Regions from separate parts of the Kocuria sp. UCD-OTCP genome, predicted to be linked through region 2. Evidence: predicted binding sites of a transcription regulator. Region 2 holds the regulator's gene; the other holds the start of a gene.
The links. The regulator LexA, encoded in region 2, represses DNA repair genes until DNA is damaged. The targets are predictions, from matches to a motif close to TCGAACANNTGTTCGA.

Region 1 (10,249 bases), on a different contig from region 2:
GACACGTGGTCGGGGACGTTCTCCCACCCCACGGCCCCGAAGTAGATGGCGTCGAAGTCCTGGAGGGTCTCCAGCCCGTCGGCCGGCATCATCACCCCGTGCTGGGCGTAGTACGCACTGCCCCAGGGGAACTCGGTCCAGTCGAAGGAGAACGCCCCGTTCGACTGCTCGGCCACCGCGTCCAGGACCGTGCGGCCGGCGGCGACGACCTCCTGGCCCACGCCGTCGGCGGGGATCGAGGCGATCGTGAAGACCTGGTGCTCGGCCATGGGGTGCTCTCCTTCTCGGGTGCTCTGCTCGTGGTGTCCGCAGCGCAGTGCGGCACCGGATTCCAGTAGAGCGCCCCGAGCACCATGAGGTCCAAGACCGGAATCCCATCCCCCGGATAGGAATCCCCTATGACACGATCCGCGGCGCGTCCTGCGGCGCCGTCCCCTCCGGCCGGCCCGCCCTCTCGGCCCGGTCCGGCGCCGTTCCCTCCGGTGCCCGGGAGCGGTCCGCGGCGTGCCGGGCCGCGTGCTCGGCGGCGACCGCCAGGAACGCGCGGGCGGCCGGGGTCAGGTGCGCCGGGCGGCTGAGCACGGCCACGTGCAGCACGGTGACCGGTTCGATCCGCAGCACCCGCAGCCCTGCGGCGCGCGCCAGCGGGGTCCAGGAGGAGGGCAGCACCGCGTGCCCGACCCCGGCCAGCACCAGCGGGAGGACCGAGGTGCGGTGGGCGACCTCGGCGGCGATCTCGACCGGCACCCCGCCGGCCAGGGCGTCGTCGACCAGCCGCCGCATCAGCGAGCCCTGCTGGGAGACGACCACCCGGTGCCCGGCCAGGTCCTCCCGGCGGATGGCGTGCCCGTCACCGAAGGTGTCCGCCTGCGGTGCCACGATGAGCACCAGGGGCTGCTGCTCCAGGTGCATCACCTCGACCTCGGCGGAGCGGAACGGGTGCTCCGAGCCCAGGATGCCGATCTCGGCGCGGCCGGTGCGCACCGCGTCGACCACCTCCTCGGGGGTGAAGGCCGCTTCCACGCTGACCGTCACGGCCGGGTGGGCTCCCGCGTAGGCGGCGATCATCGACGTGAGCGGTTCGACGCCGGGGGAGGGCATGGCGACCACGTCCAGGCGGCCGCTGCGCACCCCGCGCAGGTCGTCGACGGCGGACCGGGCGGCCTCCAGGTCCCGGACCACCACCCGGGCCGGGCCCACCAGCTCCTCGCCGGCCTCGCTGAGCACCACCCGCCGCCCGATCCGGTGGAACAGCGGCACCCCCAGTTCCCGCTCGAGGCCCTTGATCGTCTGGGACAGGGAGGGCTGGGCGATGAGCAGCTGCTCCGCGGCGCGGGTGAAGCCGCCGTGGTCCACCACGGCCAGGAAGTACGTGAGCTGCCGGACGTCCATCGTCGTCTCCTCCTGCGTCCGTGCGGCGGGGGTGCGGGCCCCTCGGTGCTGCCCGTGGGTGCAGGAAACAACATGCCACAGAAGTGCGGCATCCCCGTCCCGGAACGAGGGCGTCCCCGTGCGCGGCGCCCCTGCGGGCCGTGGGCGGATCGTGTCCCGCCCGGGCCCTGCGTCCTCCTGGGCCGGCGTGCGCCGCCACGGACGCCCAGGAGCCGGAGTTCCCGCGGCCCCGGTGGTTTGCAATTGACTTAAGATTCGAACACGTATTCGAATGGGGGCGTGAGCTTTCCGCACCTGCACGTCGCCACCGCCTTCAGCGCCCACTTCGGGGTCAGCCGGCCTGCCGTCCTGGCGGCCGCCGCCGCGGCGGACGGCGCGGACGCCCTCGCCTGCACCGACCGGGACGGGCTCTACGGCGCGATCAAGCACCTGGGCGCGTGCCGGGAGCACGGCATCGACCCGGTCCTGGGGGCCGACCTCGCCCTGCTGGACCCCGGCCGCGAGCGCGCCCTCGGCCGCGTGGTGGTCCTGGCGGCCGGCGGCACCGCCGGTGCGGGCTACGCCGCCCTGTGCCGGCTCGTCTCCACCGCCCACGCCGCAGCGGGCCCGCCCGGGGTGACCGCCGCCGAGATCGCGGCCGCCGCACACTCGCCCCGGCACGGGGAGCCGGTTCTGACCGTCCTGCTCGGGCCCGCCTCCGACGTCGGGCAGGAGCTCGCGGCCCGCCGCTACCGCACCGGGCGCGCCGCCCTGGCCCGGTGGCGGACCCTGCTCCCCGCACCGGCGCTCGCCGTGGAGGTGGTCTCGCACCTCGCCGCCCCCGGCACGGCGTGCAGCACCTCCCACGCGGCCCGGATGCTGCGCGCCGCCCTCGAGGCGGGGCTGACCCCCGTGCTGACCAACGCGGTGCGCTACGCCACCCCCGCCGAGGCCGCCACCGCCGACGTCCTCGACGCCGCCCGCGCCCTCACCCCGCTCGAGACCCTCGGGGCGCGCGCCGGCCACGCACCCGGCGGCAGGGCCGCCGGGCGGACCGGGACGTCCCGGCGGACGACGGCGCCGGAGCCGCTGCAGCCCAACGGCCAGGGCTGGCTCAAGTCCGCCCGGCAGATGCGCGCGCTCGCCGCGGAGATCGCCCGGGCCGCGGACCTCGGCGCGGCCGGGGCCGCGGCCCTGCTGGCGGGCACCCAGCGGGTGGCCGACCGGTGCCGGCTGGATCCGGTCGCCGACTGCGGCTGGGGGCGGCCGGTGGTGCCCGAGGCCTCCGTGCTGGGCCTGGACCGGCCGGCGCCCGCAGAGCTGCGGGCCCGGTGCGAGACGGGGCTGGGCCGCCGCTACCCGGGCCGCCGCATGACACGGGCCGTGCGGGACCGGCTGGAGCAGGAGCTGGGGGTGATCGAGGACCTCGGCTTCGCCTCCTACTTCCTCACCGTGGCCGAGGTCTCCGCGATGATCGGGCAGATGGGGGTCCGCCACGCCGCCCGCGGCTCGGGGGTGTCCTCGCTCGTCAACTATCTGCTCGACGTCTCCCAGGTGGACCCGCTCGAGCACGAGCTGCTCTTCGAACGCTTCCTCTCCAACGACCGCTCGACCCTCCCGGACATCGACATCGATGTCGAGTCGGCCGAGCGCCACCGCGTCTACCGGCGGATCTTCGAGCGCTTCGGCCCCGAACGGGTGAGCCTCATGAGCATGCAGAACGCCTACCGGGCCCGCGGTGCCGTCCGGGACGCCGGGCTGGCGCTCGGCATCGACCCCGAGACCGTGGACGGCGCGGCCAAGCAGCTGTGGCACCTGCCGGCCTCGGCGCTGCGGGAGACCATCGCCCGCCAGCCGGAGCTGCGGGACTTCGCCGAGCAGGTGGCCCAGGAGAAGCAGCTCGACCTCCTCGTGGACCTCACCGAGCGCCTGGACCGGCTGCCCCGGCACATCTCCATGCACCCGTGCGGGGTGATCCTGGGGGACCTGAGCCTCCTGGACCGCACCCCGGTGCAGTCCAGTGGGACGGGGATGCCCATGAGCCAGTTCGACAAGCACGACATGGACCCCATGGGCATGCTCAAGCTCGACATCCTCGGCGTGCGGATGCAGTCGGCGCTCGCCCACGCCGTCGACGAGGTGGCCCGCACCCACCCGGACCGGCCCCGCCTGGACCTCGAGGCGATCCCCGTGGACGACGGGAGGACGTTCGAGCTCATCCGCTCGACCCACACCCTGGGGTGCTTCCAGATCGAGTCCCCGGGCCAGCGCGAGCTCATCGGCAAGATGGCGCCCACGAGCTTCCGCGACCTCATCGTGGACATCTCCCTGTTCCGTCCCGGGCCGATGCACTCGGACATGGTGCGCCCCTACCTGGAGCACCGCCACGGCTGGTCCGCGCCCGTCTCGATCCACCCGTCCCTCGACCCGATCCTCGCCGAGACCCACGGCGTGACCGTCTTCCACGAGCAGGTCCTGCGCATCCTCGACACCTTCACCGGATGCGGTCTCGCCCGGGCCGACGAGCTGCGCCGCCGGCTGGGCTCCGAGCGCCAGCTCGAGGTGGAGGAGTTCTTCCGCGAGCGGGCCCGTGCGCGGGACTACCCCCTGGACGTGGTGGACAGGGTCTGGGAGACCCTGGCGGCGTTCGGCTCGTTCGGCTTCTGCAAGGCCCACGGCGCGGCGTTCGCGGTGCCCACCTACCAGTCCGCGTGGCTGAAGGCCCACCACCCGGAGGCGTTCCTCGCGGGGCTGTGGGAGCACGATCCCGGGATGTACCCCAAGCGCCTGCTCGTGGGGGAGGCGCGGCGGATGGGCATCCCCGTCCTGCCCGTGGACGTCAACCGCTCCGACGAGCACTACCGGGTGGAACGGCTCGACGACGACCCCGCCCGCCTGGGCGTGCGCCTGGCCCTCACCGGGATCCACGGGGTCTCCCGGGCCGAGGTCCGCCGGATCGTGGCGGGGCAGCCCTACGCCTCGCTCGCCGAGCTGCGGCAGCGGGCCCGTCCCGCCCGGCGCACCCTCGAGCGTCTCGCCGCCGTGGGGGCCTTCGACGGCCTGCTGCGCCGCTCCGGCGGCCCCGCGTCCCGCGCCGACCTCGTGCACGCCCTGCGGGCCCGGGCGGACAGCGGCCGGCCCGCCCGGCCGGCCGGGGAGGTCGAGGGACAGCTGGCCCTTCCGCTCGGGGACCTCGAGCTGCGCGCCCTGCCCGCGGAGCGCCCCGAGCCCACCCTGGCGGAGAAGGTCCGCACCGAGCTGGACCTGCTCGCGGTGGACGTCTCGGCGCACCTGCTGGAGAGCTGGGCGCCCCTGCTCGGCGAGCTCGGGGTCACGCCCGCGGAGCGGCTGCTGGAGCTGCGCAACCGGTCCGAGGTGCTCGTGGCGGGGGTGCGGGTCTCGACCATGACCCCGCCCATGCGCAGCGGCCGGCGGGTGGTCTTCGTCAGCCTCGACGACGGCACGGGCGCGGTGGACTGCGCCTTCTTCTCCGACGCCCAGGCCCGCTCGGGGCAGCACCTGTTCGGCACGCGGATGCTGCTGGTGCGGGGCCGGACGCGGCGCACCGGGCCCCGGGGGATCAGCATCAGCGCCGAGCAGGCCTGGGACCTCGCCGACCCCGGAACCCCGGCCGCGGTGCGCGCCGCGGCCCCGCCTAGCCTGCGGGGAGCCGGGGCAGGATGAGCCGGGAGACCGTCCGGATCCAGGGGTTTCACTCTCGGTGAAGCCATTGGCCAGCGAACTGATTGCCAGTATGGTTACTAATAACAGCGGACGAGCTGCACCCCGCCTCCCCGGGCGGAGATCGTCCGCGGCGAGCCCCCCGTCCAGGGGAGCCCGTTGCCTCGCAGAATAGAGAAGGAGTTCTCATGGCTACGTACGACGTGAACGCACTGCTGTCCGCCACCGCCTACGGGTCGGACGGCGACAAGATCGGCAAGGTCGAGCAGGTCTTCCTGGACGACAACACCGAAGAGGTCACCTTCGTGACCGTCAACACCGGTCTCTTCGGCACCAAGGAGAGCTTCGTCCCCGCCGACGGCGCCCAGCAGGACGGCGACCGCCTCGTCCTTCCCTACACCAAGGACGTCGTCAAGGACGCCCCGAACGTGGACGCGGACCAGCACCTCTCCCCGGCCGAGGAGGAGGAGATCTACCGCTACTACAAGATGAACTACTCCGGCACCGACGACCGCGACCGCACCGACCGTGACCGCACCGCCGGCGTTGCCGGCACCGCTGGTGCCGCCGGGACCGCCGGCGCCGCAGGTCTCGCCGACCGCGACGACCGCTACGCCGCGGACACCGACCGCAACGCCGTCCCGGCGACCGGCACTGCCGGCTACCCCGAGAACGACGGGTACGCCGACACCGACCGTGACCGTGACCGCACTGCCGGGATCACCGACGTCGACACCGACCGCACCGCGGGGATCGCCGACGTCGACCGCGACCGCACCGCCGGGCTCACCGACCGTGACCGCACCGACAGTGTCGACAACGGCGTGGTCCGCCACGAGGAGCAGCTGCACGTCGGCAAGGAGCGCCAGGAGACCGGCCGCGCCCGTCTGCGCAAGTACGTGGTCACGGAGAACGAGTCCGTGGACGTGCCCCTCGAGCGCGAAGAGGTCCGTGTCGAGCGCACCCCGCTGAGCGGCACCGAGGCCACCGCCGGCACCATCGGCGAGGAGGACGTCGACGTGACCCTCCACGAGGAGCGTCCCGTCGTCGCCAAGGAGACCGTGGGCGTCGAGAAGGTCGGCCTGGAGAAGGAGACCGTCCGCGACACCGAGCGCGTCGACGCCGAGGTCCGCAAGGAGCAGGTCGAGGTCGAGACCGACGCCGAGCGCGGCACCGGCCTGACCGACCGCAACCGCGGCACCGGCCTGACCGACGACGATCGCCGCGACCGCATCTGATCGCACCCGATCGACTCCGGGGCCCCCGTCACCGTTCTGGTGACGGGGGCCCCGTCGTCGTGCCGGACGCGGTTCACCCCGCTGCCCGCCGGGCCCGCGTGCCGGGCACGGCCGCGTAGTAGACCAGGCCCAGCGCGACCACCGCCGCGGCCGCCACGTACATCCCCCGGTAGCCCAGCGCAGGGACCAGGGCCCCCATGAGCATCGGGCCCAGGGCCACCCCCACGTCCATGCACAGGAAGTAGGTCGACGTGGACAGCCCCACGCGGGTGAGCGGGGCCGAGCGGACCGCGGCGGCCTGGGCCGCCGAGAGCACCGCCCCGTAGCCCACGCCCAGCACCGTGCCCGAGGCGAGCACGAGGAACGGCGAGTCCGCGGCCGCGAGCAGCAGCAGCGCCACCACGAAGAGCAGCAGCGACGGGTACAGCACCGCGTTGTCCCCGCGCCGGTCCTGCAGCCGGCCCGCGAACGGGCGGCTCACCAGGACGGTGACGGCGTAGGCCACGAAGTACGCGCCCGCGGGGCCCACGAGGTCCGCCTGCACGGCGAACGGGTTGAGGAAGGACAGGACCGCCGAGTACCCCACGCCCACGAAGAGCATGAGCGCCGAGACGGGCAGGGCCCGCGCCTCCACGAACTGCCCCACGGAGAAGGACCGCAGCCCCGCCCGCTGCTCGGCGGAGAGGCTCAGCTCGGGGACCCGGGTGACGGCTCCCACGGCGAGACCCAGCAGGGCGACCGTCGTGCACACCCCGAAGAGCGTGTCGTAGCCCACCGCCGTGGACAGGCTCAGTCCCGCCAGGGGACCCAGCGCGGCGGCCAGGGTGGTGGAGAGCATGAAGTACCCGGTGCCCTCGCCCCGCCGGTGCGCGGGGATGAGGGCCTGGACGGACGCGGGCAGCACGGTGGTGGCCATGCCGAAGCCCACGCCGTTGAGCACCCGCACCACCAGCAGGCCCCAGAAGCCGGTGTCGAGCAGGTAGGCGGCGGCGCACAGCGCCAGCAGCACGAGCGCGGCGAGCAGCACGCGCCGGCGCCCGAGCAGCTCCATGTACTTGCCGGTGAGCAGCCGCGCCAGGACCGCCCCGACGATGAAGGCGCTCGTGGCCACCCCGGCCAGCGCCTCGTCCGTGCCGAAGCGCTCCATGGCGTAGAGCGCCATGACGGTCATCAGCAGGTAGAAGTTCATGGAGATGAGGAACTGGCCCGCCCACATCAGCACGAAGCCGGCGGTCCACAGCCGGTGCGGCGGGGGAGAGGGCACCTCCCCTCCCGGTGCGGGCGGGTCGGGCGGTCCGGGAACGTCTGCGGGCATCGGGTGGCCTCACCTCCGCCGGCCATCATCTCACCGCCGCGGCCCCCACCGGCCGACAGGTACCATCGATGCAGTGCGCGCCGCCCGCCGGTGCCGCTGCCACGCGCCCCCCGTACCGGTGCGTGCCGATCCCGACCCGAGGAGCACCTTCCCCATGACCACCGTGCCCGAGCACCAGCCCGAGTCCGCCCCCCTCACGATCACCGTCGACGGCGAGCAGCGCACGGTGGGGACCGGGACGTCCGCCGCGGACCTGTACCGTGAGGACCGCTCCGTGGTGGTGGCCCGGGTCAACGGCGCGCTCAAGGACCTCGCCACCGAGCTGGCCGACGGGGACGCCGTGGAGCGGGTGCTCATCTCCGAGCCCGAGGGCCTCGAGGTGCTGCGCCACTCCGCCGCCCACGTCATGGCCCAGGCCGTGCAGCAGTTGCACGAGGACGCCAAGCTCGGCATCGGCCCCTACATCACCGACGGCTTCTACTTCGACTTCGACGTCGAGCAGGCGTTCACGCCCGAGGACCTCAAGGCCATCGAGAAGCGGATGCAGCGGATCGTGAACTCCACCCAGTCCTTCCGCCGCCGTGCGGTGAGCGAGGAGGAGGCCCGGGCCGAGATGGCGGACGAGCCGTACAAGCTCGAGCTCATCGGCCTGTCCCAGGGCCCCGGCTCCGGCGCGGACGTGGACGCCGCCGCGGAGGGCGCCTCCGTGGAGGTCGCCGCCGGCGAGCTGACGATCTACGACAACGTGGACCGCAAGACCGGGGAGACGGTCTGGAAGGACCTGTGCCGCGGCCCGCACCTGCCGGACACCAAGCTGATCGGCAACGGCTACGCCCTGATGCGCTCGGCCGCGGCCTACTGGCGCGGTTCCGAGAAGAACAAGCAGCTCCAGCGCATCTACGGCACCGCGTGGCCGTCCAAGGAGGACCTCACCGCGTACAAGAACCGCCTCGCCGAGGCGGAGCGGCGCGACCACCGCCGGCTCGGCTCGGAGATGGACCTGTTCTCCTTCCCCGACGAGCTCGGCTCCGGCCTTCCGGTGTTCCACCCCCGGGGCGGGATCATCCGCAAGACCATGGAGGACTACTCCCGGGAGCGCCACACGGAGGCCGGCTACGAGTTCGTCTACACCCCGCACATCACCAAGGGCCACCTCTACGAGGTCTCCGGCCACCTCGACTGGTACCGCGAGGGCATGTTCCCCGCGATGCACGTGGACGAGGAGCGGGACCCGCAGACCGGGGAGCTGACCAAGCAGGGCCAGGACTACTACCTGAAGCCCATGAACTGCCCGATGCACAACCTCATCTTCCGCTCCCGGGGCCGCTCCTACCGGGAGCTGCCGCTGCGCCTGTTCGAGTTCGGGCAGGTCTACCGGTACGAGAAGTCCGGCGTGGTGCACGGCCTGACCCGGGTGCGGGGCATGACCCAGGACGACGCCCACATCTACTGCACCCGGGAGCAGATGAAGGCGGAGCTGACCACCACGCTCGGCTTCGTGCTGGACCTGCTCAAGGACTACGGGCTGGACGACTTCTACCTCGAGCTCTCCACCAAGGACCCCGAGAAGTTCGTGGGCTCGGACGAGCTCTGGGAGGAGGCCACGAACACCCTCGCCGAGGTCGCGGCCGAGTCCGGGCTGGACCTGGTCCCGGACGCCGGCGGCGCCGCGTTCTACGGCCCGAAGATCTCGGTGCAGGCCAAGGACGCGATCGGACGGACCTGGCAGATGTCCACCATCCAGCTCGACTTCAACCTCCCGGAGCGCTTCGACCTGGAGTACCAGGCCGCCGACGGCACCCGGCAGCGGCCCGTGATGATCCACCGTGCCCTGTTCGGCTCCGTGGAGCGGTTCATGGGGGTGCTCGTGGAGCACTACGCCGGGGCGTTCCCGGGGTGGCTGGCCCCCGTCCAGGTCGTGGCCATCCCGGTGGCCGAGGCCTTCAACGACTACCTGCAGGGCGTGGTGGACACGCTCCGGGCCCGCGGCGTGCGCGTGGAGCTCGACGCCGGCTCGGACCGGTTCCCCAAGAAGATCCGCACCGCCTCCAAGGAGAAGGTCCCGTTCGTGCTCATCGCGGGCGGGGAGGACGCGGAGGCGAACGCCGTGTCCTTCCGCTTCCGCGACGGCTCGCAGGACAACGGCGTCCCGGTCGGCGAGGCCGTGGAGCGGATCGTGGCGCACGTCCAGCGGCGGATCAACGAGGAGCCGACGGCCGCCGCCGCCGAGGACCCCCGCGCCGCCGCGGAGACGGCCGGGGTGGGGCAGTGACCGGTACGGCGCCCGACGCCGGGCCCCCGCACCACTGGATCCGCCAGGACGAGTTCGAGATCCCCGGGGTGCCCGACAGCTTCCAGCGGCTGTGGACCCCGCACCGGCTCGCCTACGTGCGCGGCGAGGACCCATCCGTGCGGGAGGACCCCGGGTGCCCCTTCTGCAACGGCCCGCAGCGCGCGGACGAGGAGTCGCTGATCGTCCACCGCGGCGAGCACTGCTTCGTGATCCTCAACCTGTTCCCGTACAACCCCGGCCACCTCATGGTCTGCCCGTACCGGCACGTGGCCGATCTGACGGAGCTCGAGCCGGCGGAGCTGCGGGAGCTCACGGATCTGACCCGCACCGCGGTCGCCACGATCCGCGGCG
Region 2 (10,249 bases):
CTCGAGCGGGACGTGGACGTGGCCCTGCTCAAGGGCCGCAGCAACTACGCGTGCCTGCACAAGATCGAGGGCGGCTACCCGTCCGACGACGAGCCCGGCGCGCTCTTCGCGCTGCCCGACGCCGCCCCGCACCCCGGCCCGCCGCAGCCCGAGGCCGCCGAGAACCCCGGGCGGCTGGGGCAGGAGGTCCAGCGCCTGCGCGAGTGGGCCCGCGAGACCGGGACCGGCGACCGGGACGAGGTGCTCCCCGGGGTCAGCGACCGCGCCTGGCGCCAGGTGTCGGTCACGGCGAAGGAGTGCCTGGGCCGCAGCTGTCCCCTGGTCGAGGACTGCTTCGCGGAGCTCGCCAAGCAGCGGGCCGGTGAGGCCGACATCGTCATCACCAACCACGCCCTGCTCGCGATCAACGCGTTCGAGGGCATCACGGTGCTGCCCGAGCACGACGTCGTGGTCATCGACGAGGCCCACGAGCTCCAGGACCGGGTGACGGGCGCCGTCACCGGACAGCTCTCCGCGGCGATGGTCCGCTCGGCCGCCGCGTCCGCGCGCAAGCACACCTCCGCGAGCCCCGACTCGCTCACCGCCGGGGCCGCCAACCTCGAGGCCGCCCTGATGGGCGCTCCCGCCGAGCTGCTGCACCGCGGCCTCGGGGACGCCCAGGCGGCGGCCGTGGCCCAGATCCGGGACGCCGCCCGCACCGTGATGACCGAGTCCAAGGCCGGTCCCGGGGAGAAGGACGGGGACGCCGGCCGGCAGATGGCCCGCTCCCGGGTGAGCGACGTCCTCGACCTGGCCGAGCGGATCCTCGCCGCCGAGGAGCACCGCGAGGTGCTGTGGATCTCGCGCCAGGGCGGCTGGGAGCCGGGCCGCGGCTACGTGCCCGCGGAGGACACCGACCCGGCGACCCTGCACGTGGCCCCGCTCAGCGTGGCCGGCACCCTGCGGGAGGGGCTCTTCGACGGGCGCACCGTGGTCCTCACCTCCGCCACCCTGTCCGTCGGCTCGTCCTTCGACTCCGCCGCCGGCGCCCTCGGCCTGCGGGGCGAGGGCGCCCCGCGCTGGGAGGGCGTGGACGTCGGCAGCCCGTTCGACTACCCGAAGCAGGGCATCCTCTACCTCGCCAAGCACCTGGAGAAGCCCGGCCGCCGGCTCACGGAGGCCCAGCTGGACGAGATGCTGGCCCTGCTGGAGGCCTCCAGGGGCGGGGCCCTCGGGCTCTTCTCCTCCCGCCGGGCGGCGGAGGAGGCGGCCGAGGCGCTGCGCGGGCGCACCGACCTGCCGATCCTGTGCCAGGGGGAGTCCTCGCTCGCGGGACTCGTCCAGGAGTTCACCGACGACCCGGCCACGAGCCTGTTCGGCACGATGAGCCTGTGGCAGGGCGTCGACGTCCCGGGGGCCTCGTGCCGGCTCGTGATGATCGACCGGATCCCCTTCCCGCGCCCGGACGACCCGCTGGCGAGCGCCCGCAGCCGCGCCGCGGAACGGGCCGGCGGCAACGGGTTCATGTCCGTGTCCGCGACGCACGCGGCCGTGCGGCTCGCCCAGGGGGCCGGGCGGCTCATCCGCGCGGGCGGGGACCGGGGCGTCGTGGCGATCCTGGACTCCCGGATCGCGACCGCCCGCTACGGCGGCTTCCTCCGCGGGTCCCTGCCGCCGCTGTGGACCACCACGGACCGCCAGGTGGTGCTCGGCGCCCTGCAGCGGCTCTCCGTGGGCTGAGCACGTCCCGCTGCCGCCCGGGGGGTCTGCCCGGACCGCGCCGGGCCCGCACGGGGTCCGGACAGCAGGGTGTCCGAACAACAGGGTGTCCGGACGGCGGCCGGCCCGGACGGCAACGGGCCCCCCACCGGCGGCGGAGGGCCCGGGTGCCGGGGCGTGCGGCGGCTCAGAGGCTGCGCAGCACCGAGACGACCTTGCCCATCACGGTGGCGTGGTCGCCGAGGATCGGCTCGTAGCGCGTGTTCTGCGGCAGCAGCCAGGTGTGGCCGTCCCGCTGGCGGAAGGTCTTGACCGTGGCCTCGTCGTCGAGCAGGGCGGCCACGATGTCCCCGTTGTCGGCGGCGCTCTGCCGGCGCACCACCACCCAGTCGCCGTCGCAGATCGCGGCGTCGATCATCGAGTCGCCCTTGACGCGCAGCATGAACAGCTCGCCGTGCCCGACCAGCTGGCGGGGCAGCGCGAGGACGTCCTCCACGGACTGCTCGGCCGTGATCGGCCCGCCGGCGGCGATGTGGCCCACCAGGGGGACCATCGTCACGTCCGCCGAGGTGGACAGCTCGGCCACGGCGTTCTGGGCGGCGGGACGAGCGGTCCGGCCCGCCGGTGCCGCCGGGGCCTCCTCCGACGGCTCGGCGGACTCCGCCCCGGCGGTCCCGCGCAGCTGCAGGGGAGTGAGCACCTCCATGGCCCGCGGGCGCTTGGGGTCGCGGCGCAGATAGCCCAGCTTCTCGAGCTGGGCGAGCTGGTGGGTGACGCTGGAGAGCGAGGCCAGGCCCACGAGGTCCCCGATCTCCCGCATGGACGGCGGATAGCCGTGCTCGGCGATGGAGCGCTGGATGGCCTCGAGGATGGTGCGCTGGCGCACGGTGAGCCCGCGGCTGCGCGAGCGTGCCCCGGGGCGGGCGCCCCGGGCGCGGGGCTCCTCGGGGGTGGGGGGCTGGGCCATGGGAGCGTCGTCCTTTCCCGTCCGGCTGCAGGTGCCGCAGCCGGTCTGCGCGGTCCCGGTTCCGATGTCGGACCCGGGTGGTTCGATGGGTCCCGGTCGGCAGGCGCAGAGGGTCCGCAGCGCGCGCCGGCCGGGGGCCCGGACCTGTCCTCAGCCTAGGCGACACGCCGTGTGTGTTCAAACATATGTACGACCCGCTGTCGACAGCATTCGCAGACACGTGCTAGACATGGGTCATCGGTATTCGAAAGTATGTTCGATCGAATGGAGGCCCGCGAGGGTCGTCGACCGGACCGGTGTTCGAGATCGCCCGCTCCGTGCGGGAACGTCAAGGAGTTCATGTCATGAGTGCCAGTGCCACCCTCACCCCCGTCGTCGCCCGCCGCCGCGAGTCCGCAGGATCCGCCCGGGGGCTCGGCCGTGCGCTCCGGCGGGCCCGTCCCGCCCGCTCCGCGTCCCGCACCCCGCTGACCCTGACCCGCCGCGGCCGCCTGGTGTTCCTGGGGCTGCCCGTCCTGGCCGGCTCCGCCGCCCTGGTGGTGCTCGCCGTGATCTTCCTCGTCCCCTCGACGGCCACGGCCACGAGCGCACCCGTCCCGGGCTCCGGGACCGAGCAGACCACCGTGTTCCCCGGGCAGAGCCTGTGGGAGCTCGCCGTGGTGGCCGACCCGGACCGGGACCCGCGGGAGGTCATGGACGAGATCGTGGAGCTCAACGACCTGGACAGCTCCGTGCTCGTGGCCGGCCAGCTCCTCGAGGTCCCGGCCGCCTGAGCCGCCCGCCCGATCAGCACGCCCCGCTCTGTGCACCCCGATCTGTACGCCCCGATCTGTACGCCCCGGGCGGAGCACTAAACTGTCCGGGTGACGCAGAACCTGGACCGACTCAACGCCCTCCCGCTCCGCGACGACCTGCGCGGCAAGACGCCGTACGGCGCCCCGCAGCTCGACGTCGCCGTGGCGCTCAACACCAACGAGAACACCCATCCGGTCCCGGCGGACGTGCACGCGGCGATCGTCCGGGAGGTCACCGAGGCGGCCTGGACCCTCAACCGGTACCCGGACCGCGAGTTCACCGCCCTGCGCGAGGAGCTCGCCGCGTACCTCGGCCACGGGCTCGGGCCCGGGAACCTGTGGGCGGCCAACGGGTCCAACGAGATCCTGCAGCAGATCCTGCAGGCCTTCGGCGGCCCGGGCCGCACCCTGCTCAGCTTCGTCCCCACCTACTCGATGTACCCGCTGCTGGCCTCCGGCACGCACACCGGCTTCGTCGCCGGGGAGCGGGCGGCGGACTTCGGCCTGTCCGCGGAGTCCGCGGCCGAGCAGGTGCGCCGGCACCGCCCCGACGTGGTCTTCCTCTGCTCGCCCAACAACCCGACCGGCACCGCGCTGGGCTCGGACGTGGTCACCGCCGTGTACGAGGCGGGGGAGGAGTTCCGCACCGTCGTGGTGGTCGACGAGGCGTACGCGGAGTTCTCCCACGGCGGCACCCCCACCGCGCTCACGCTGCTCGAGGGCCGGCCCCGGCTGATCGTCTCCCGCACCATGAGCAAGGCGTTCGCGCTCGCCGGCGCCCGCCTCGGCTACTTCGCGGCGGCGCCGGAGGTCGCCGACGCCGTGCGCCTGGTCCGGCTGCCGTACCACCTCTCCGCCGTCACCCAGGCCACGGCCCTGGCGGCCCTGCGCCACTCGGAGTCGCTGCTGGCCAACGTGGAGGACATCAAGGTCCAGCGCGACCGGATCGTCGACGAGCTCAAGCGGATCGGGCTGGAGCCGGCCGAGTCGGACTCCAACTTCGTGTTCTTCGGCGGCATGGAGGACTCCCGGGCCGTGTGGGGGGAGCTGCTCGAGGACGGGGTGCTCGTGCGGGACGTCGGGATCCCCGGCCACCTGCGCGTCACCGCCGGCACCGAGGAGGAGACCACCGCGTTCCTGACCAGCATGGAGCGGATCGTCTCCGCCGGCTGAGGGGCCCCGGGGCCGGGTCCTCCCGACCCGGATAGCATGGAGGCAGACCACCACCACCGGGCCCGGGGCGCCGCCGTGCGTCCCGGCCCGGACCATCCGCGGCCCACCGACGGCCGTGCCGCGCCCGCGAGGAGTTCCCACCGAATGAGCGACCAGACCACCACCGGCACCCGTGCGCCCCGCCGCGCCGCCCTGGAGCGGCGCACGAGCGAGTCCACGGTGTCCGTCGAGATCGACCTCGACGGCACCGGCGAGAACGACATCGACACCTCGGTGCCCTTCTACGACCACATGCTCACCGCGCTGTCGAAGCACTCCCTGATCGACATGCGGATCCGGGCGACCGGGGACACCCACATCGACGTCCACCACACCGTCGAGGACACCGCGATCGTCCTCGGGGACGCCCTGCGCCAGGCGCTGGGCGAGAAGGCCGGGATCCGCCGGTTCGGCGAGGCCACCGTCCCGCTGGACGAGGCCCTGGCCAACGCCGTGGTCGACATCTCCGGCCGGCCCTACGCGGTGCACACCGGCGAGCCGGAGGGCCAGCAGTACCACCTCATCGGCGGGCACTTCACCGGCTCCATGGTCCAGCACGTCTTCGAGTCCCTGGCCCACCACGCCGGGATCTGCCTGCACGTCACGCTGCTGGCCGGCCGGGACCCGCACCACATCGCCGAGGCCCAGTTCAAGGCCCTGGCCCGCGCGCTGCGCCAGGCCGTGGAGCCCGATCCCCGGGTCCGCGGCATCCCGTCCACGAAGGGGGCCCTGTGAGCGCCGACGGCACCGCCGCGACCGACGGCGCCGCCCGGCCCACCGTCACGGTCCTCGACTACGGCGCCGGCAACGTGCGCTCGGCCGTGCGCGCCCTCGAGGCCGCCGGCGCGGACGTGGTGCTCAGCGCCGACCCCGAGGCGGTGCTCGACGCCGACGGCCTCGTGGTCCCCGGCGTCGGCGCGTTCGCCGCCGTCATGGACGGCCTGCGCTCCGTGGACGCGCTGCGCCTGATCGGCCGCCGCCTCGCCGGCGGACGGCCCGTGCTGGGCATCTGCGTGGGCCTGCAGGTCCTCTTCGACTCCGGGGTGGAGCACGGCCAGGAGACCGAGGGCATGGGCGAGTGGCCCGGCGTCGTCGAACGGCTGAAGGCCGACGTCGTCCCGCACATGGGCTGGAACACGGTCGACCCGCCCGAGGGCAGCGTCCTGTTCCGGGGCATCGAGGACCAGCGCTTCTACTTCGTGCACTCCTACGGGGTGCAGGAGTGGGACTTCCCGCAGAGCATCCAGAAGATGCGGCCGCCGCAGGTCACCTGGTCCGACCACGGCGGGCGCTTCATCGCCGCTGTGGAGAACGGGGCCCTGTGCGCCACGCAGTTCCACCCCGAGAAGTCCTCCGAGGCGGGCATCCAGCTGCTGCGCAACTGGCTCGGCACCCTGCCTCGCACGGGACGCCTCGACCACCTCAAGGCCGGCGACCCCCTCGGCGGGGACACCCTGGCCGGCCGGCCGACCCTGGAGAGCCAGGACGGCGCCGCGTGAGCGCGGCCGTCGTCGTCATGGTGCTCGGGGCGTTCGTCGCCGGCGGCGCCATCTCGTTCCACCAGCAGCGCAAGCCGCTGTGGACGGTCGTCCTCCTGGCCGCCGTCGCGGCGGCCCTCGTCGGCTACGGCTGGTACGCCTGGTTCCAGGGCCGCTGAGCCCCGGGCCCACCCCGAACGCCCGCACACCCGCACCCGAGCACCGAGAGAAGAGAACCCATGTCCCTGAGCGAGACCCCCCGCCTCCAGCTGCTGCCCGCCGTCGACGTCGCGGACGGCCAGGCCGTGCGCCTGGTCCAGGGCGAGGCCGGCTCCGAGACCGGCTACGGCGACCCGCTCGAGGCCGCCCTCGCGTGGCAGGAGGCCGGCGCCGAGTGGATCCATCTCGTGGACCTCGACGCCGCCTTCGGCCGCGGCGACAACATCGACGTCCTCCGCCGCGTGGCCGCCGAGCTGGAGCTGAAGGTCGAGATGTCCGGCGGCATCCGCGACGACGCCTCGCTGGAGCGGGCGCTGTCCCTGGACCCCGCGCGGATCAACCTGGGCACCGCGGCCCTCGAGAACCCCGAGTGGACGCAGAAGGTCATCGCCGAGCACGGCGACGTCATCGCGGTGGGCCTCGACGTGCGGGGCACCGTGCTCGCCGCCCGCGGCTGGACCGAGGAGGGCGGGGACCTCTGGGAGGTCCTGGACCGCCTCGAGGAGCACGGCTGCGCCCGCTACGTGGTCACCGACGTCACCAAGGACGGCACCCTCAAGGGCCCCAACCTGGAGCTGCTGCAGGAGGTCGCGACCCGCACCGACAAGCCCGTGGTCGCCTCCGGGGGGATCTCCTCCCTCGAGGACCTCGCCGCCCTGCGCACCCTGGTGCCCTCCGGCGTCGAGGGCGCGATCGTGGGCAAGGCCCTCTACGCGGGCCGCTTCACCCTCGAGGAGGCCCTCGACGTGGCGGGCCGGCCGGGAGCGCGGTGACCGAGCGGCCCCTGCCGGCGCACATCGCCGCCCAGCTCGCGGGCGCGGGCGGCACGGAGGACACCGGCGGCCAGGCCTGGGCCGGGCGCGACCTGGGGGAGGGCACCAGCCACACCCACCGCTTCCCCGACGACGACGGCGCCGCCGCCCCGGCCGTGCTGCAGGCCCTCGAGGACCTGCGCGCGGGGAGGGGGGACGAGTCCGCGGTGGTCGCCGCGCTGGCCGGGACCCGGGTGTTCGTGCCCGTCGTGGCCGAGGTCTCGGCCTCGACCGTGACCGAGGCCGGTCTGGTGGCCGACAAGGAGGCCGACATGGCCCTCGTGTCCCTGCGGGCGGCGGACGGCCGGCAGGTGCTGCCGGTCTTCACGTCCACCGCGGCGCTCGCGCACTGGCACGACCGGGCGCGGCCGGTGGCCACGGACGTCCGCCGGGCGGCCGTGGCCGCGGTCAAGGACGGCACCCAGCTGCTCGTGCTCGACCCGGGCACGGAGCTCCCGTTCGTCGTGCGCCGCCCGGCCCTCTGGGCGCTGGCCCAGGGCAGGACCTGGACGCCCTCCTACCGCAGCCCGGCGGTCGGGGCGGCCGTGCGGCGCTGCGCCGAGGACCTGCCCGGGGTGCTCGGCGTGGGGACGGCCCCCGGCGACGGGGTGGCCGTGCGCGCCGCGGACGGGGTGGTCGTCCGGGGCGGCGGGGCGGGCCCCGAGCTGGCCGTGGTGCTGTCCCTGCGCGCCGGGCTCGACCGGGCGCAGCTGGACGACGTCGTCGCCCGCTTCCAGGCCCGGCTGAGCGTCGAGCCGGCCCTCGCGGAGGACGTGGACTCGATGCAGCTGCGTCTCACGACGGCGGGCTGACCCGGGGAACCCGGATCAGCCCGCGGCACGCGGGGTGACGGTCCTCAGGTGACGGGACCCGTGAACCGCTCGCCGGGTCCCTGGCCGGGGGCGTCCGGGTAGCGCGAGGCCTCCCGGAACGCGAGCTGCAGGGTGCGCAGGCCGTCGCGCAGCGGAGCGGCGTGCTGCGAGCCGATCTCCGGGGCCGCGGCGGTGACGAAGCCGGCCAGCGCGGTGATGAGCTTGCGCGCCTCGTCGAGGTCCTTGAGCTCCTCCGCGTCCTCGCCGGCGGCGAGACCGCACTTCACGGCGGCGGCGCTCATGAGGTGCACGGCCGCGGTCGTGATGACCTCGATGGCGGGGACCTCCGCGATGTCGCGCATCTGCTCGTCGACGGCGCTGACCGTCTCCTGCGGGATCTCCTGGCCGGACCGTGCGGCGTCGTCGTCGAAGCGGAAGGTGTTCTCGGAAGTCATGTCCCAACTCTGCCACACCGCTGTCCGCCGCCCGGACCGTCCCGGCCCCGCCGGCACTATCCTGCTGGGGAGGCCGGGGGACGGCAGGGAGGAGGCGGGGACGCCGTGTGGATCGGGTGGATCGAGTTCGACGTGCTCCTGGGGGACGTGCACTCCCTCAAGGGCAAGCGCTCCGTGGTGCGGCCCCTCGTCGCGGAGCTGCGCCGCAGGTTCCCCGTGACCGCGGCCGAGGTCGGCCACCTGGAGCTCCACCGCCGGGCCCTGGTGGGCACCGCCGTGGTCGCGGCCGACGCCGCCCGCCTCGTCGAGGTCCTCGACGACGTCGAGCGCTTCGTCGCCGCCCGCCCGGAGACGGAGCTGCTCTCGGCCCGCCGGGCCCTGCACAGCACCGAGGACGAGTGACAGCGCGCACGCCCGCCGTTTCCCGAACCGGCGGCCCATGGGCTAGACTGGTCGGCAGTGTGCAAGTGGAGGAGACTCCCACCCGCGCCGGCCACGGTCCCCGATCCGCTCGGACGACCTGATCACGGCCGCCGGGTCCGCGACGACATCGTCCGCACGACGGCACGGCCGGGAGTTCCCGCGTCCGCTCCGTCACGCAGCGCGCCACCCCCGGGTGGCGCACCGATGAGCCTCCGCTTGCCGACCGCAGCGGGGGCTTTTTGTCGTTGCGGACCGGACCGAACCATGAGGTCCCCGGAAACCTCCGGGCGACCACGCAGAACATCAGGAGCACGGCATTAGCGATCCACGTATCAATGACAGAATCCGAGTCCCCGAAGTCCGTCTCGTCGGACCCGCAGGCGAGCAGGTCGGCATCGTCCGCGTCGAGGACGCACTGAGGCTGGCCCGCGAATCGGATCTCGATCTGGTCGAGGTGGCGCCCAACGCCAAGCCGCCGGTGGCCAAGCTCATGGACTTCGGCAAGTACAAGTACGAGGCCGCGGTCAAGGCCCGGGAGTCGCGCAAGAACCAGACGAACACGGTCCTCAAGGAGGTCCGGTTCCGGCTCAAGATCGACACCCACGACTACGAGACCAAGGTCGGCCACGCCAAGCGGTTCCTCGGGGCCGGCGACAAGGTCAAGGCCATGATCCAGTTCCGCGGCCGCGAGCAGCAGCGCCCCGAGATGGGCGTCCGCCTGCTCGAGCGCTTCGCGAACGACGTCGCGGAGGTCGGCGCGGTCGAGTCGAGCCCCCGGGTCGACGGCCGCAACATGGTGATGGTCGTGGGCCCGCTGAAGAACAAGGCCGAGGCCAAGGCCGAGGCGCGCCGCCAGAAGCAGCGCGACGAGGCGAAGGCCGAGAACGAGCGCAAGGCGAAGGACAAGATCGACACGTCCTCCGCGGCGCCCGTGACCCAGTCGATCGGGGACGCGTTCCCGGCCGAGCTGCGCGAACGGGCCGGGCAGGCCGAGGAACCGGTGCAGCAGCCGGCCCCGGAGCCCGAGGTCCCGGAGACGGCGCAGGCCGCCGCCCCCGAGCCCGAGGTCGCCGAGCCGGAGGCGCCCGAGGCCGTCGAGGCCCCGGAGCCCGAGGTCGCGGAGGCGCCCGAGGTCGTCGAGGCCCCGGCGCCGAAGGCCGCCCCGAAGCCGCCGGCCCCGAAGGCCCCGGCGCCCACGGCCCCGGCCGCGGCGCCGAAGGCTCCCCGGCCCGGTCCCAAGCCGGGCGCCAAGCCCGGGCCCCAGGCCTGAGCGGCGCACGACCTTCCGCGCGAGCGGAGCAGAACTGACAGCGCCCCGCGGCGCGCAGCCGGTCCCGGTTGCGCCCAGGGGCACCGTGGAGGTGCGGCGGACGTCGCCG

Region 1: the regulator LexA is predicted to act here: its motif matches at 1,648-1,663, upstream of H488_RS32560 (DNA polymerase III subunit alpha).

Annotation. Positions count from the first base shown of each region.
Region 1 is NZ_AOSQ01000047.1:3,825-14,073, reverse strand. Features, by position in the region: partial or broken gene H488_RS0118910 (isocitrate/isopropylmalate family dehydrogenase) at 1-269, opposite strand, end outside; gene H488_RS32565 (LysR family transcriptional regulator) at 397-1,392, opposite strand; gene H488_RS32560 (DNA polymerase III subunit alpha) at 1,672-5,055, shown strand; gene H488_RS32555 (PRC and DUF2382 domain-containing protein) at 5,241-6,290, shown strand; gene H488_RS32550 (MFS transporter) at 6,364-7,554, opposite strand; gene thrS (threonine--tRNA ligase) at 7,760-9,877, shown strand; gene H488_RS32540 (HIT family protein) at 9,874-10,249, shown strand, end outside.
Region 2 is NZ_AOSQ01000017.1:28,581-38,829, reverse strand. Features, by position in the region: gene H488_RS25125 (ATP-dependent DNA helicase) at 1-1,719, shown strand, start outside; gene lexA (transcriptional repressor LexA) at 1,886-2,665, opposite strand; gene H488_RS25115 (hypothetical protein) at 3,010-3,438, shown strand; gene H488_RS25110 (histidinol-phosphate transaminase) at 3,529-4,632, shown strand; gene hisB (imidazoleglycerol-phosphate dehydratase HisB) at 4,777-5,406, shown strand; gene hisH (imidazole glycerol phosphate synthase subunit HisH) at 5,403-6,170, shown strand; gene H488_RS37405 (hypothetical protein) at 6,167-6,328, shown strand; gene priA (bifunctional 1-(5-phosphoribosyl)-5-((5-phosphoribosylamino)methylideneamino)imidazole-4-carboxamide isomerase/phosphoribosylanthranilate isomerase PriA) at 6,389-7,141, shown strand; gene H488_RS25090 (SseB family protein) at 7,138-7,992, shown strand; gene H488_RS25085 (DUF1844 domain-containing protein) at 8,037-8,447, opposite strand; gene H488_RS25080 (DUF503 domain-containing protein) at 8,553-8,849, shown strand; gene infC (translation initiation factor IF-3) at 9,187-10,140, shown strand.